2 regions of the Desulforamulus ruminis DSM 2154 genome follow, and region 2 is predicted to be linked to the other one. Evidence: riboswitches for the same ligand, from Rfam matches in the RefSeq annotation. Region 2 holds a riboswitch; the other holds the start of a gene.
The links. A riboswitch is a leader RNA that binds a small molecule or an ion and turns the genes downstream of it on or off. The one in region 2 is predicted to bind cyclic di-AMP.

Region 1 (7,777 bases), 330 kb from region 2:
GAATGCGCCCACCAGCACCAGTAATATCAAAAAATGAATAAAAATCTTTTGCCGCAACAAAAACTGCAAATAACTCCCTCCACATTCTCTTTACCCTCTGGGTCATTTTTCAAGGTGATAGGGTACTACGGTAACAGCTACACGCTTATTCATAATTAGCAGCGTGCGCAGAATAAACCCGGTTTGATTGTGCAGCAGCCTGTGCCACCATTTCTTGGTCTCAAACTCCGGTATTAAAACGGTGATAAAGTCTTCCGGCTGGCTTATCTGCTCAATCTCATCGATATATTGAAGCAATGGTTTTAGAATTGTACGATAGTTGGATTTGATGGCTTTTAATTCCACGCCGGGATTCCATCGCTCCCAACGCCCCTGAACTTTTTCATAGGCAACATCATCGGTAGCCACATACAATGCCACCACATGGGGTGACAGCCTTTTGGCATAACCCAGGGTATTGGCTACCACCCGGTTAACCCCCGCCACCGGAACAATCACCCAATGTTTGCCCTGACGAACCGGTACCTGGTGGCTTTCTAATATTTCCTGTGGTAAAACCAGTTGTTCTCTCATGTCCTGATAGTGGCAATGAATTCTTTTAAAAATATAGATTTGCAGGGGAATGGCCAGCAGGATCAACCAGGCTCCGGCAGTGAATTTAGTAACCATAATCACCAGTACAACAATTCCGGTGATGGATGCCCCCACCCCGTTTAGCAGGGCTCTTCCTTTCCATCCTGCGGTCCCTTCCCGGCGCCAGTGCACCACCATACCGGACTGAGCAATGGTGAAGGAAAGGAATACGCCTACCGCATATAGAGAGATAAGGTGTTCCGTATTACCATTATAGCCAATAATTAATAATGCAGAAATAACACTTAAAAAAACAATGCCGTTAGAAAAAACCAATCGGTCTCCCCGGGCCGCAAGATACCTCGGCATGTAACCGTCCCTGGCCAGCAGGGACAGGAGCGGAGGCAAACCATTATAAGCGGTGTTGGCCGCCAGGTAAAGGATTAACATGGTCAACACCTGGATGTAATAATAAAGCCACCCCCGCCCAAATACACCTTCCGCCAACTGTGACAACATGGTTACATTTTCCTGCTGCAGCAAATGAAAATGCATATTTAAAAAGGTAATGCCCAAAAACATGGTTCCCAGCAGGACGGACATGCAGTAGGTGGTTACCTGGGCATTGCGGTATCCGGGTTCCTTAAACATGGGAACTCCGTTGGAGATAGCTTCAATCCCGGTCATGGAACTGCAGCCGTTAGAAAAAGCCTTCAGGGCTAAAAAAAGAACAGCCCAGTTAAAATGCGCTTCCAGGGAGGAAGACGGGATCACCGGAGCGGCTCCGGTTAAAGCGTGATACAGGCCGGTACCCAGCAGAAAAAAGATACCTAGGATAAAACCATAGGTTGGAAAAACAAAGGCTGTGGATGATTCCCGAATGCCCCTCAGGTTAATAAGCATTAATATACCAAACAATACAAATAAATCAATACCCACGCGATGGGGTATTAGAACAGGCAGGGCTGAGATAATGGCATCGGTGCCGGAAGAAATACTCACCGCCACCGTAAGGCTATAATCAATTAACAAAGCGGCGGCGGCGATCAGGGAGGGTATCTCCCCCAGATTTTTTTTGCCCACGGAATAGGAGCCTCCGCCGCCAGGGTTGGCCTTGGCCACCTGGACATAAGAAATGGTCACCAGCCCTAGAAGAAGCAGGATGGCCAGTGATACCGGCGCCACATACCCATAGGCCACAAATCCCGGAACGGTGAGCATAGCAATCACCATCTCCGGACCGTAGGCCACGGAAGATAAAGCATCGGAAGAAAAAATGGCCAGGGCTTTCCATTTGGGAAGCTTTTCCCGGACAATGTCCTGGTTATGCAAGGGTTTTCCTATAATGAAACGTTTCAACATTTGAAACAAATTGACCTGTCCCCCAAACTGAAAATTCCGGCTGTACCTAAACATTATTATTGCCTCCCAGAACATAAAAATAACGGCGCTTAAAAGCACCGTCCGTTGGCATGGCATGACAAGTAATCCAGGTCAAAACCCGGATTATTTCTTCCACGCTTACGAGGTTAGCTGACGGATTCGGGTCGAAGATTAACCCTACCATAACGTGATGGATTCACCCCTGAAAATTGGTTCCCCCGTTTCAACTGAATTCAGCGCTTATAAGATTGTATGGTTGTCACTGAACCAATACTACGCCTGTTAAATTACAAAGTACAGCCTCATTTTCCTTTAAAAAAATCCGTTTTAGTTCTTTGTACGAAATGGTTTTCCTCAATCTCAATCAATCGTTTCAGGGACTGTTTTTTCATCTCTTTTTATTTTTCTAAACTTGATTTTTTTCCTTTTTTTGAAGCGTTACTTTTAGGTAAAGGGTGATCTTTTCGCTGATAATAGCTAAATAGGTTTTTAATTGGTAGTGGTTTCCATTCACTTCAATTTCCCGGTTATCCACTACGCTGGGTATCCAAAGGATATCCAGGGTTTTTACCTCTTGACCCATTAATGGTTTCAGCCAGATCTTTATTTTTTCGTTCACTTCCAGTTTGAGCCTTATGTCGTCATATTCGGTCAAACCCTCTCGGGAATCCAGCAATAAGTAGGTTTCAACCGCATTCACAGTATACTTTTCCTTTTGGCTGGAGCTTTCTTTGATTCTTTGCAGTTCAACGGTGGTATCCTCCAGCCGGGTTTGTAAAATCCGGTTGGTCATGGCCAAGCGGTCCACTTGATGGCCAATCAGAACATTAATTGCCGCAGCTCCCAGCAGTGCTCCCAGCAGGAAGAAAGCCAGACTCTTTAGCCATCTCCACTTCATTCGGAACTTCCCCCGCAGATGGCCAGTATCAGATAATAACCGGCCTGGGTTCCCGCCAGAGCACTAAGGATATAAAAAATTTGTTTGACCACCGCCCGGACCTCTCCGTTAAAAAGACCGCTTTCCAGAATTTCAAAGGTCGAAAAGGTTCCCCCGATGGCTGCTGCAATGGCCCAAATTTTAATATCCCGGGCTAATTTTAACATCACCGTCAGAGAAGGCTCCCGTACCAGTACCGCAGCCAGGGAACCGATCAGCACCGCCCCCAGCATAATTCCCAGGGCAGTAAAAAAAATTAAAAGCACTTTTTGTTCAAAGGTTTCCACGGGCATCCCTCCCAGGGACAATCTCCTAATGATTATTAGAAAAAGTTCTAAAATATGCCCGTTACACCCCTTCATCTCATAAGCAAAAAGCAGGCCTTAAGCCTGCTTAAAAATACTTGGTTATGGTTGCTTTGTCTCTTCCGACAGCATGCGGCGCAATATTTTACCCACAGGAGATTTGGGCAGTTCACTGCGAAATTCAATCTTTCTGGGCACCTTGTAATTGGCCAGATTTTTTCGGCAAAAGCCGGCAATTTCCTCTTTGGTGGCCTGCTGCCCCTCTTTTAAAACGATAAAAGCCTTAATCACTTCACCCCGGGTGGCGTCCGGAATACCAATGACCGCCGCTTCTTTAACCTTGGGGTGCTGATATAAAACCTCTTCCACCTCTCGGGGATATACATTATAACCCCAGGTAATGACCATGTCCTTTTTACGGTCTACAATATAAGTAAAACCCTGCTCATCCATACGGGCAATATCCCCGGTATAAAGCCAGCCGTCCCGCAAGGCCGCCGCCGTCTCTTCGGGCATATGCCAATAACCCTTCATCACCTGAGGTCCCTTAATACATAATTCACCGGTCTCTCCCAGCGGTACTTCCTCCAGACCCTTTTCCACTTCTACAATCTTCACATCGGTATTGGGGAAAGCCAGCCCAATGGACCCATTGACCTTCTTTCCTTCAATGGGATTACAGTGGGTCACCGGCGCAGCTTCCGTCAAACCGTAGCCCTCCACCAATTTCCCCCCGGTTATGGCTTCAAATTTTTCTTGCACCTCGATGGGCAGGGGAGCCCCGCCGCTCAGACAGCAACTAATGGATGAAAGATCATATTGTTGAACTTCCGGATGTGAAATGATGGCCACATAAAGGGACGGAACCGCCTGAAAAATAGTGGGGCGGTAATCGTTAATTAGTTTTAATAAATTATTCAATTCCAAACGGGGAATGAGTATCATGGCGGAGCTCAGATAAATGGATAAGTTCATGCACGTGGTCATGGCAAAGACATGATAAAAAGGCAATACACAAAAAAATCTTTCCCGGGCTTCTTTGCAAATGGTCAGCCAGGCACCGGTCTGCAGTACGTTGGCCACCAAATTTTTATGGGTCAGCATGGCCCCTTTGGATACACCGGTGGTTCCTCCGGTATATTGCAGCACGGCCAACTCCTTCTCAAAATCCAACTCAACCTCCGGCGGCTTAGGAGAATTCTTCTGCAGCAAGTCCTCAAAACAGAGAATGTCCGTTCCCGGAGGGGGATTTAGAACCGGTTGTGTTTCCGGGGCGGGAAGCATTGCCGGCATGGCCAGATAATCGGATATGCCGGTGGAAATGAACACTTTAAGAGAGGTCTGTGATTTTATATTCGATATTTTGGGCTGAAACTGGTCCAAAAAAATAATGGTCTCTGCCCCTGAATTATTTAACTGGTAAAGCAACTCCCGTTCCACATAAAGAGGGTTATTCATGACTACAATGGCGCCTAATCGAATCACTGCATAATAGGCAATCACTGTTTGTGGGCAATTAGGCAGCATGATTGCCACCCGATCCCCTTTTTTTACTCCCAGTACGTGCAGGGCTGTGGCAAATCGATCAACCCTTTCTTTTAATTCGCAATAAGTTAGCTGCTGGTTCATAAAAATAACGGCCTGATGGTCCGGGTATTTTTGGGTGGCTTGATCAAGGAAATGATATAAAGATTGATTCGGTATATGCACCTGAGTGGGCATCCCCTCAGGGTAATTTTTATGCCAAAAGCGGCTTTCCTCCATCTTAAATGACCTCCTAAGCTTTCATAAGATGTAAATATTTTGCTTAATTATAAATAATTACCTTTTAAAAGTATTTAAAATTTCTAAATTTCATGCCTCATTTCCTGCTTTTAATAGCAAGTATTTTATTTTCAATGCCTTGAATCGGATAAAGCGAAAATTTAACTGGTTTTTAGCATAATCCTGAACACCGGTAAGATCAACGGAAAGGTTGCCGTTCCGTTGACCTATCGGGTCATTACGCTCTTTGTAGCAGAACTAAAAACAGCGGAAGGCCATTCCGACCCTTCGCTGCTCAATCCATGAGATATAGTGGATAACTGGCATAAAATGTTGTGCCCTGCTCTTTCGTTACCGTAAAGGAAACCGTTCCTTTCAAGTAACGTTCCGTAAGCAGCTTCATGCTATAGGTCCCTAGCCCCCGCCCCTGGCCTTTGGTGGAAAAGGATCGCTTAAAAATTTGCAGTTGAATTTCCCGGGATATTACCGTTGGGTTGTGAACCCAAAAATGAACTTGATCTTCTTTTTTATTGACTCCCAGGGTCACCGTATCCCCGGGTTGGGTGGCTTCCAAAGCATTTTTGATCATGTTTCCCAAAACTCTTTTGAGCAGTAAAGAATCCGTGACAAACACAATGTTTTCAGAGTCTTCATGGATTCTTTGTCTCCTTCCCCAAGAAAGCTGATGGTTGTTAAATTGAGCAACCAGTTCTTTTAGCACCTCTCCTGACTGTACGGGCATCTTTTTAACAGCCAGTTCATTATTTTCCGCACTGGCCAAATCCCGTTGTTCTAATATCTGTTCCATTAATATGCGGGTGACCCTTCCCATGTCCCGCACCAGCTCTTTTATTTTTTCCGGTTCTTCCATATAACCCATTAATTCAACAATGGAACAGAGGCTGTCGGCCGTATTGATAATGTCATGAAAAAAAATTCTTTCCAAAGCCCTTCTTCTTTTTTCGTGACTGATATCGGCCAAGGAAATGATGGTAAAGTCATCCCCTTCCATTCTGAGAGGAGTCCCTGATACTTTAAAGTCCAGGCATTCAATGTTGTTACCCTGTTTTATGGCGATACGGCACTCCTCAGAAAATTTGCGGCCTTTGAGACTCTCAATAATAGCCTTAACCGCACCGCAGGTTCCGCAGGTTTCCGCCGTTCCGCAGCCCCCAGCCGTTTCATCGGCATGGATACAATGTAAAATTTCCCCCAGCCGGGCCCCTAAAACAGAATCAAAACCTTCCAGCCCTAGCAAATCAAGAAAAGCCTGGTTGGCAAAAACAACTTGGCGTTGTTTGTTTAAAACAAGCGTAATATGAGATAAAGTATCAAAAATTTGCTGCAGATCCCGAAGCTTTTTTAAAAATCGGGATTGCTCCATAACTCTTTCCCGGGGTATCCGTTCCGCAGGTGCAAAGTATGTTATACGACCCTTTGGTACCATTTTGCTCATTTCTTTCCCCCCAGAGGTTGGTGGAGCCAAATTATATTATACTAATTAGTTCAGCATAAAAAAGAGAAATCCTTTTAAGAAATTGGCGAGCTTTATCATAATTTAAAAAGCAGGGATCACTCTGTTTAAAAGGTTCCCTGCCCATTTGTTTTTGTAAATATGCAGTCAAATAAGATGTAAAACAACCCTCAGCTTACGCATTGCTTTTCTGTTTGCTTTTCTCTTTTTTTATCGCAGGCCAACCAAAGATACCGGCCAATAAACCATATATTCTTTTCGATTCCTTGGTTACTAGTGGCCCCAATATGGCCAGCAAAAGCACATAAAGGGCGGCAAAGGGCTGTAAGATGGCCAGTAAGCCTCCGGCCTTAGCCAGGTTGGCCAGAATGATGGAGAACTCACCCCGGGAGGTAATGGTTAAACCGATATTGGTGGACCCATAGTAGGAGTAACCAAAGGTTCGACCGGCTATCAGCCCGGCCACAAAATTACCGATCAAGGTTGCCGCCACCGCAATCAGAGCTGGCCATACCGCGCCGCCCAAGGCTAGAGGATCAATGCTCAAACCAAAACTAAAGAAAAACAGTGCGCCAAAGAAATCTCGAAAAGGAACCACCATGTGTTCTATCCGATCCAGATGGTCCGTCTCAGCCAGAACCAATCCTACCAGCAAAGCGCCAATGGCTTCCGCCACATGAATGGTTTCGGAAAAACCGGCAATCAGGGTAAGAAAGGCAAAAACCACCAGCATAAAAATTTCATCCGAAGAGATATCGAGCAGCCTGTTTATCCTAGGAGCTAGTCTCCTGCCCAGAAGAATAAATCCTAACATAAAACCGAGGGCCACTGCTGCAGATTTTAAAACACTCACCGGGGACGTGGATCCTGTAAGGACCAGCCCGGATACAACGGAAAGGTAAACGGCCACGAATACGTCCTGGTATAACATCAGTCCCAAAATCATTTCTGTTTCCGCTCTTACCGTTCTTTTTAGGTCAACCAACACCTTTGCCACAATGGCACTGGATGAAATGGTAATGATCCCTGCCACCACCAAGGTTTCCTTCAGGGGCCAGCCCCAGATTAAAGGCAGGGCCAGGCCCAGTGTAAAGTTTATGGCCATATAGATTGTCCCACCCACAACAATGGAACGGCCTGCCTTTAGCAAACGTCCAACGGAGAACTCCAATCCCAGGTAGAAAAGTAGAAAAAGTACGCCCAACCGGCCCATAAAGTCGATTAACGGCGCGCTTTCGATAAAACGGAAGTCCAGCACCCCAAAAACCGGGGCCTGGGGACCCACCAGCATACCGGCCAGGATCAGTAAGGGTACAATGGAAAATTTTATGCGTGCGGCCA
Region 2 (7,777 bases):
GCCGCTGTCCGGTGATCTGACCGGATAAAGCCAGTAAACGGTGAAAATTCCGGCCCTCTAAGCGGGATAAATAAAGGGCCTCTGCAAAACTTAACTCGGCCTGGTTTAGTAAGCGTTTCTGTATTTGATCAAACATAAGGCACCTCCATATTGTCAACCAAATTATAAAGACCAGTTAACAATAACACTACTGAAGGAGAGAAGTCAATCCTTACCAGGACCAAAGTCCCTTAAAAATCGTGCCATTGGACTATATCCTTTTTTTTCTTTTATTCTATGATGGTAATAAAAGATTGCTCAGGAGGGGTTGACAATGGCTACATGTCCCCATGCCAAGGGCGCAAATGGTTGCAATGCTTTGCTAAACTACGGTTTTAGCTCAAATACCTTAATCATATCGGATAGTTGGTGGCACAAGTTTTGTGCCAGCGGTAAGCATAAGCAGTGCCCAAATATGAAAGCCGCTCTCAACATGAAGGAAGAAAAAGAGAGAAAAGCGGCTGCCGGTACCTTCATTCGAAGAGACAGTTCCGGCACTGCCGGTAAAATGCTAAAACCCAAGAGAAAGGGGCTTAATGAAAAGGCCAACGCTGTGCATGCCCATGGCGGCAAGGCCCCTCATTTTTGCGAGAAACCCTGGCGTGCTGCGGAGATTCGTTTCCGGGTTACCAATTCAAAATTTTATACCAGACCTTGGGTTTCCTAGAAACAGGGGGCTGATGCAAAAGAACCGGAAAGGTTCCTATGCGCAGCCCCTTATTTAGTAAAAATAAAAAGAATAGAACACGGATTTTACGGATTTGCACGGATTTACATGGATCTAGTCTTCTTTAAATAAAATCCCGCGCAAATCCGTAAAACCTCCGTACTTTTAATTAGCGGTTGTTGGCTGGGTTATCCGCCCGCTAATAAAAAGTAATTTTGCCGTACTCCCTTCTTAAAGAGGATAATGTTAACTTCGTATGGCTTAAAAGTTGACAAAGGGGCGCGGTATGGTATAAAATGCCAAGGGGTGACATAAAATGCTGGATGCTAAACAAAAAATCCTTCATTTACTCCGGTCTGAACGGCCGGATCCTGTTTCCGGTGAGCTGATTTGCCGGCACTTGAACGTTTCCCGGACAGCCATCTGGAAGAATATCGAGGCCTTAAGGCGGGATGGTTATGAGATTGAAGCAAAACCCCGGTCGGGTTACCGGTTGATTTCCTCACCGGATATTCTGGCCCCTTCCGAGTGGCAGACGGGTTTGAAGTCTAAAATCATTGGCCGGGAAGCCCGCTACTTTAAATCGGTTTCCTCAACCAATGATGCAGCCAAGGAACTGGCGCGCCTTGGGGCGAAGGAAGGGACGACGGTGTTGGCTGAAGAGCAAACCTCCGGCAAAGGCCGGTTGGGGCGGGTATGGAGAGCCCCGTCCGGTGCAGGGCTGTCTTTTTCTATTATCCTTTATCCCAAGGTCAATCCCATGGAAGTATCCCAGCTAACCATGCTGGGAGCGGTTGCCGTGGTCAATGCCCTGAAGCAAGAACTGGGAGTGCCCGCAGGGGTTAAATGGCCCAACGATGTTTACCTCCAAGGCTTAAAAGTGTGCGGCATTCTGGCCGAAATGGCGGCGGAAGCGGATCAGGTAAAATATCTGGTGCTTGGCATCGGGGTCAATGTCAACCAGCGATCTGAAGATTTGGGAGAATTGATCCATTCAGCCATTTCTCTCAGGGCGTTTACTGGAAGAAAAATAAGCCGGTCAAAATTGCTGGGGGCCATTTTGGAGCAGTTGGATTTTTTGTATGACCTGTGGCAAGAGCAGGGCTTTGCTCCGGTAAGGACCCTGTGGAAGGAAAACGCCCTTTGGCTGGAATCTCCGGTACAGGTCAGTGGGCTGCACGAGGTTTGGCAGGGGTTGATGGAGGATATTGATGCTCATGGGGCCTTGGTGTTAAGGCTGGCGGATGGCAGCAGAAAAATCTTCCATTCGGGGGAAGTTTCCCTGCGGCCCGGACATCATTAAATGGACGGGCTTTAAAAATATGCCGTAAATGTAAACCTGTAATCATAATAAAGTTAACAAAGGGAGAGATTGCTTTGAAATTTACACATAGAGAAATGGTTTTGGCGGGGTTAATGGCGGCATTCATGGTGGTGGTTACGGTTGTTACCCGGATTCCCTTTGTTTATGCCGTAGTGCCCTTTAGCCTGCAGCCCCTGGTGGCGGTACTGGCGGGCGTACTGCTGGGGGCCAGAACCGGGGCTTTGAGTATGGTGGTTTATCTGCTGCTGGGGCTGGCAGGCCTGCCGGTTTTTGCCACTGAACCCTTTGGGGGGGTTATGTACCTGCTAAAGCCAACCTTTGGATTCTTACTGGCGCAGGTACCGGCGGCCTATATTGCGGGCCGGCTTTTGGAAAACCGCGGGCCGGCCAGCCTATACCGGTATATTATAGCCTCCCTGGCGGGAATGGCAGTGATTTACCTGATCGGACTGCCCTATATTTACGGCACCTTAAATTTTTATCTGGGGAAAGCAACTTCTATTATGGCCGTGCTGAAAATCGGCTTTATTCCTTTTTTTGTGTGGGATCTGCTGAAAGCGGTGGTTGTGGGACTGCTGGCCAGGGCGATTCACCGGCGTTTGCCTAGGTATTCGTCGAAGTATAAATAGACAGTCGCCTGTTTGAGCTGTTTTTATCTCTCAGATCCTGAGACCTGGCTTTACCCAAAGATTCATATTTTCAAACCTGCCGGCAATATGGCAATTATTAATCAAGGTACCTTGAAACCGATAGCCCAGACGATGGAGAATCAAATTCATCCCATAAGAGGAGGACCGGGCCAGGCTGTAAAGGCAACGGGGATGCCGGTTCAGACAGCACTGCTCAAGTTCTTTCAGGAGAAGCGTATTTAAGCCTAAGCCCCGGTAATCCGGATGAGTGGCGCAATTGGTCAGTTCGGTTCGACCGTAATCCCGGTCAATTTCTGCTGCAGCCGCACCCACAAGCTGCTGGCCATGATAAACGACCATATAGAGATCCCCTTTTTCCATGGCACAATTCAGGTAACGGGGGGTATATATCGGAGTCGGGTAAGTGGCAAACACTTGACGGAACAGGTCGGCCATCCGGTTAATATCCTGTTTTGTGGCCCGGCGCAAAAGGAATTCTTCAGGTAAACAACCTTTAGTGAGCCTGGGTTGGGACAATATTTTTTTTAACATGGCCTGTTCTTCCTGAAGAAATAATGATTTTCCCCGACGGATGCAGGGGTAGGCCGATAGAAAATAGCCTTTCGAATCGGGATAGTAAGCCTCAATAACGCCTTCCAGTACAAAGCCATTTTCCTGAAAGCTTTTTAAGTCTTCTTCCCGGGCAGGAAGAATAATTTTCTCCAAGCTTTCTTCTTTAGCCCACCGGGTTAGATATTGGCTAAAAAGTAAAGGATCTTTGACTCGATAGTCCTGGATCCAGATTCGGAGGTTTTCTTTATCCACTAGGGCGTCTACGGAAAATTCGTCTTTATGTCTGGAGACCGGTTCCATGATTATCTGCTCCCTCCAACGGTAATTATTTCATCGTCCGGCTTTAGGGTGATCGCTCCACTCTGCATTAAGCCGGCAACTCCCAGCTTGGCGGACGAATATTTCTCTTCCTCCTGGCCGGGTTCGGTATACAGATAGATATTGCCCTCAAAATTTCTCAGAACGATTTTTCCTTTACCCTGGGACAGCAGGTAATTAGGGCCAAGGGGAATTTTTCCGCCGCCGCCCGGCGCATCAATTACATAGGTTGGAATGGACAGACCGGAGGTATGGCCACGCAGGGATTCAATAATTTCTATGCCGGCACTGACCGGGGTCCGGAAGTGTCCAATCCCCTCCGAAAGGTCACACTGGTAGAGATAATAAGGCCGGACGCGGATCTTTAGTAAATTCTGCACCAATCTCTTCATGATGTCCGGACGGTCGTTAATACCCCGGAGTAGAACAGACTGGTTATTAACGGGGATACCGGCTTTGGCCAAACGGGCCACAGCCTCGGTAGCCTCGGGAGTAATTTCCGACGGATGATTAAAGTGAGTGTTAACCCAAACCGGATGATATTTTTCCAGCATTGAGCACAGTTCCGGGGTGATTCGCTGGGGAAGCACCACCGGGGTTCGGGTGCCCAGACGGATAATTTCCACATGTTTAATGGAGCGAAGTTTCTATGGAGCGAAGTTTCTTTAGAATGTACTCCAATTGCTTATCGGTAAGTGTGAAAGGGTCGCCGCCGGAAATAACCACATCCCGAATGGCGGGCTTATTGCGAATATAGTTGAAGGCTCGGTCCAATTGGTCTTTGGGCAGTGATTGATCATGCTGACCGGCCATCCTCCGGCGGGTGCAGTGACGGCAGTACATAGAACAACAGTCCGTAACTAATAGCAAAACTCTATCGGGATAGCGGTGTGTTAAACCGGGAACAGGCGAATCCACGTCTTCGTGCAAAGGGTCCCTCATGTCACCTCTGGTATAGACCAGTTCCTTGGGATTCGGAATAGACTGCAAAGCAATAGGACAGTATCGTTCCGTAGGGTTAATCAGACTCAGATAGTAAGGAGTAATGGCCATCCTGAATTTTTTTAGACAGACTGTGATTCCCTCCATTTGCTCCTTGGAGAGGCGAATAAACCGGGATAATTTTTGGGCATCTGTTATGCGATTGCTGATCTGCCAGCGCCAGTCGTTCCACTGTTCTTCCGTAACATTCCATTTCTCTAAAATCTCGGGTTTTTCCCTCACAAAATTCCCCCTTGTATAAATTGTTGAATAAAAATGGGTTTATCGAATGACTTTGAACCGGAAATAAGGGTTGCCCCGGCAACATATCGTAAGAAATAAAAAATCCCCGGAAATATTATCCAGGGGAGAAGGGCATAAAAATGTATAACAAAATAGCCAAAAATCCGGCTGTATTGCTTAACTTTTCTACGCCTACGAAGTTAGCTGACGGGTTCGGATTGAAAAGTATAACCCTAACAGTGTGAGCACACTGTATTAACCCCAATTGATTGGTTCCCCCGCTCTCTCAAAAAGAGAGATTAAGCGAAAGCCATATTCATTTTATAGTTTATTTTATCATCAATTGCCTGAATTATTATAACCTTATAAAAGATGTTAATAGGGCGTTTCATGGGATAAGAAGGGATATGGCACGGTGAAGGCGACAAATGCTAAAAAATATTTGCCAATACGCCGGCTAATGGGAAATACAATCCCATGGATTCTATTTCTTACCTTTATTCACATAAAAAGCCCTGCCAGGGCAGGACTTTTTATGATGCGGTATCTTTTATGAAGCCTGTACGGCCCTTCTGATTTCCTCTAAACCCAGTCGCTCTACAAACTTGAACATTCGTTCACCGGTTTTGGCGTTTTCCTTATAAAAATTAATTAGCCTTTGGGAAAGGGCAACCACTTCATCCATGGTTAGGTCCTCTGCCAGCAATTGCCCGATATGAGGAACCGAACCGGAGTTGCCGCCGATCACCACACTGAAACCCTTGGGTTTGCCAAAGGCGCCCAGGTCCCTCATCCAGGCTTCGGCACAGTTTAGGGGACAGCCGGAGATTCCTATTTTAAACTTGTTAGGCAAAATCATCCCGCTAAAATTCCGGTCCAACAGGGTGGCCAGAGCCAGAGAATCCTGCTTTCCGTATTTACAGAAACTGATTCCGGGACAAGCTTGGACACTTCGTACACAGAGTCCGGTGGCAGGAGCCGGGTCCATACCCAAATCAGTCCAGAGATTGTCTACATCTTCACCCTTGATTCCCACCAGAGCAATCCGTTGGGAAGCGGTCAGCTTGACCACGGGAATTTGGTATTTCTCCACCACATCGGCTAATTTCCTGAGGATTTCTGCATTCAGCAGGCCCGCCGTGGTTTTCGGCACGATAGCGTAGGTTCCGTCGCGCTGTAAAATGGCTCCTTTGGGGGAGTGGGTCATCGTATATTCCTCCTGAAGAAGTAGTAAATTTACATTTATTCGACAGGCTCCATTTTTGTCCCTGCCCTAATCCATAAAGTCCGAAGAAAAAGAAAATTTGCACTGCCGGATGCAGAGTGAAACGATGGATGCAGGGGTGATACGGTTGTACTTTTCCAATTAAATCTGGTAGAATTGCTTTTGACTAAAAGTAATTCCATGAGACTCAAGGGAGGAAGCGAACCTTGATACTGGCCATAGATATCGGCAATACCAACATTGTTTTTGGCGTCTTTAACGATAAAATCCTGGCGGCCAACTGGCGCCTGTCTACCGATCGCAACCGCACCGCCGATGAATACGGAGTCCTGTTGAAAGAGCTCTTTGGCTTGTCCGGACTGAATATGAAGGCGGTGACCGGAGTGGTGATTTCTTCCGTGGTACCCCCGGTAAACAGCCTGATTGAATCCATGATCGAAAAGTTTTTTAACCTGAATCCTGTTTTAGTGGGACCGGGAATTAAAACAGGAATTTCCATTAAATTAGATAATCCCCGGGAATTGGGAGCGGACCGCATTGTGAACGCTGTGGCGGGGTACTCTCTTTACGGCGGCCCTTTAATTATCGTTGATTTTGGGACAGCCACCACTTTTTGCTGTGTAACCGCTAAAGGGGAATATCTCGGAGGGGCCATTGCACCGGGCATCGGTATTTCCACCGAGGCGCTGTTCAACAAGGCTGCCAAGCTGCCGCGAGTGGAATTAAACAAGCCCCCGGGAGTGATTGGGAGAAACACCATCAGCGCCATGCAGTCGGGGATTGTTTTTGGCTTTGCCGGACAGGTGGAAATCATGGTAAGACGCATGAAGCAGGAACTGGGGCCGGAAACCCAGGTTGTTGCTACGGGAGGACTGGCCAAAGTGATTGCCCCGGAAACCACCGTAATTGATAAAATCAATCCATCCCTCACTTTGACAGGACTAAGAATGATCTATGAAAGAAATCAAAATCACCCGGTTTCCGGGGGGCAGTCATGCAAATAGGCAGCATAAAATTGGCCAACAGGATTGTTTCTGCTCCCATGGCCGGGGTTACCGACAGGGCCTTCCGCATCCTGGCCCGGGAGAACGGGTGTGGACTGGTAGTGACCGAAATGATCAGCGACCTGGCGCTGATTTACGCCAATCCAAGAACCTACCGCATGCTGGATTTCCGGGATGAGCAGCCCCCTCTGAGCGTACAGATTTTTGGTTCTAACCCGGAGACCATGGGGCGGGCCGCTGTTTTAGTGGCGGAGCGGGGAGCCAGCATGGTGGACATTAATATGGGTTGTCCTACGCCCAAAATTGTGAGGAACCAGGAAGGCTGCGCCCTGATGAAAAAGCCTGAGCTGGCAGCCCGAATTGTTGAAGCGGTGGTGGCGGCTGTTCCGGGCCTTCCTGTTACCGTAAAAATGCGTAAAGGCTGGGATGCCGATTCCGTCAATGCCGTTGAATTTGCCCGGCTGGTGGTGGAAGCCGGAGCCTCTGCGGTAGCTGTTCATGGGCGGACCAGGAATCAATTCTACAGCGGTAAAGCCGACTGGCATATTATTAAAGAAGTAAAGGAAGCGGTAAAGGTGCCGGTCATCGGCAATGGGGACATTTGGACCCCTGAAGACGCTGCCCGCATGCTGCAGGAAACCGGGTGCGACGGTATTATGATCGGCCGGGCCGCCATGGGCAATCCCTGGTTGTTCCGGGAGGTCCTTCATTTTTTGAAAACCGGTGCCGAACTGTCCCCGCCCTCGGCCCAGGAACGGATTGCCACTGCCATCC

Region 1: it holds a riboswitch for cyclic di-AMP, as region 2 does, so the genes downstream of both, DESRU_RS02855 (APC family permease) here and kamA (lysine 2,3-aminomutase) in region 2, are expected to answer to the same signal.

What each region holds. Positions count from the first base shown of each region.
Region 1 covers NC_015589.1:571,521-579,297, reverse strand. Annotated here, with positions in the region: gene DESRU_RS02860 (hypothetical protein) at 1-69, opposite strand, end outside; gene DESRU_RS02855 (APC family permease) at 103-1,989, opposite strand; cyclic di-AMP (ydaO/yuaA leader) riboswitch at 2,077-2,205, opposite strand; gene DESRU_RS02850 (sporulation membrane protein YtrI) at 2,363-2,854, opposite strand; gene DESRU_RS02845 (YtrH family sporulation protein) at 2,851-3,186, opposite strand; gene DESRU_RS02840 (long-chain-fatty-acid--CoA ligase) at 3,301-4,962, opposite strand; gene DESRU_RS02835 (sensor histidine kinase) at 5,258-6,418, opposite strand; gene DESRU_RS02830 (cation:proton antiporter) at 6,612-7,777, opposite strand, start outside.
Region 2 covers NC_015589.1:240,062-247,838, forward strand. Annotated here, with positions in the region: gene bioB (biotin synthase BioB) at 1-136, opposite strand, end outside; gene DESRU_RS01250 (hypothetical protein) at 314-706, shown strand; gene DESRU_RS01255 (biotin--[acetyl-CoA-carboxylase] ligase) at 1,023-2,009, shown strand; gene DESRU_RS01260 (biotin transporter BioY) at 2,084-2,659, shown strand; gene ablB (putative beta-lysine N-acetyltransferase) at 2,690-3,532, opposite strand; partial or broken gene kamA (lysine 2,3-aminomutase) at 3,535-4,774, opposite strand; cyclic di-AMP (ydaO/yuaA leader) riboswitch at 4,949-5,090, opposite strand; gene DESRU_RS01275 (nitrite/sulfite reductase domain-containing protein) at 5,325-5,981, opposite strand; gene DESRU_RS01280 (type III pantothenate kinase) at 6,206-7,003, shown strand; gene dusB (tRNA dihydrouridine synthase DusB) at 6,994-7,777, shown strand, end outside.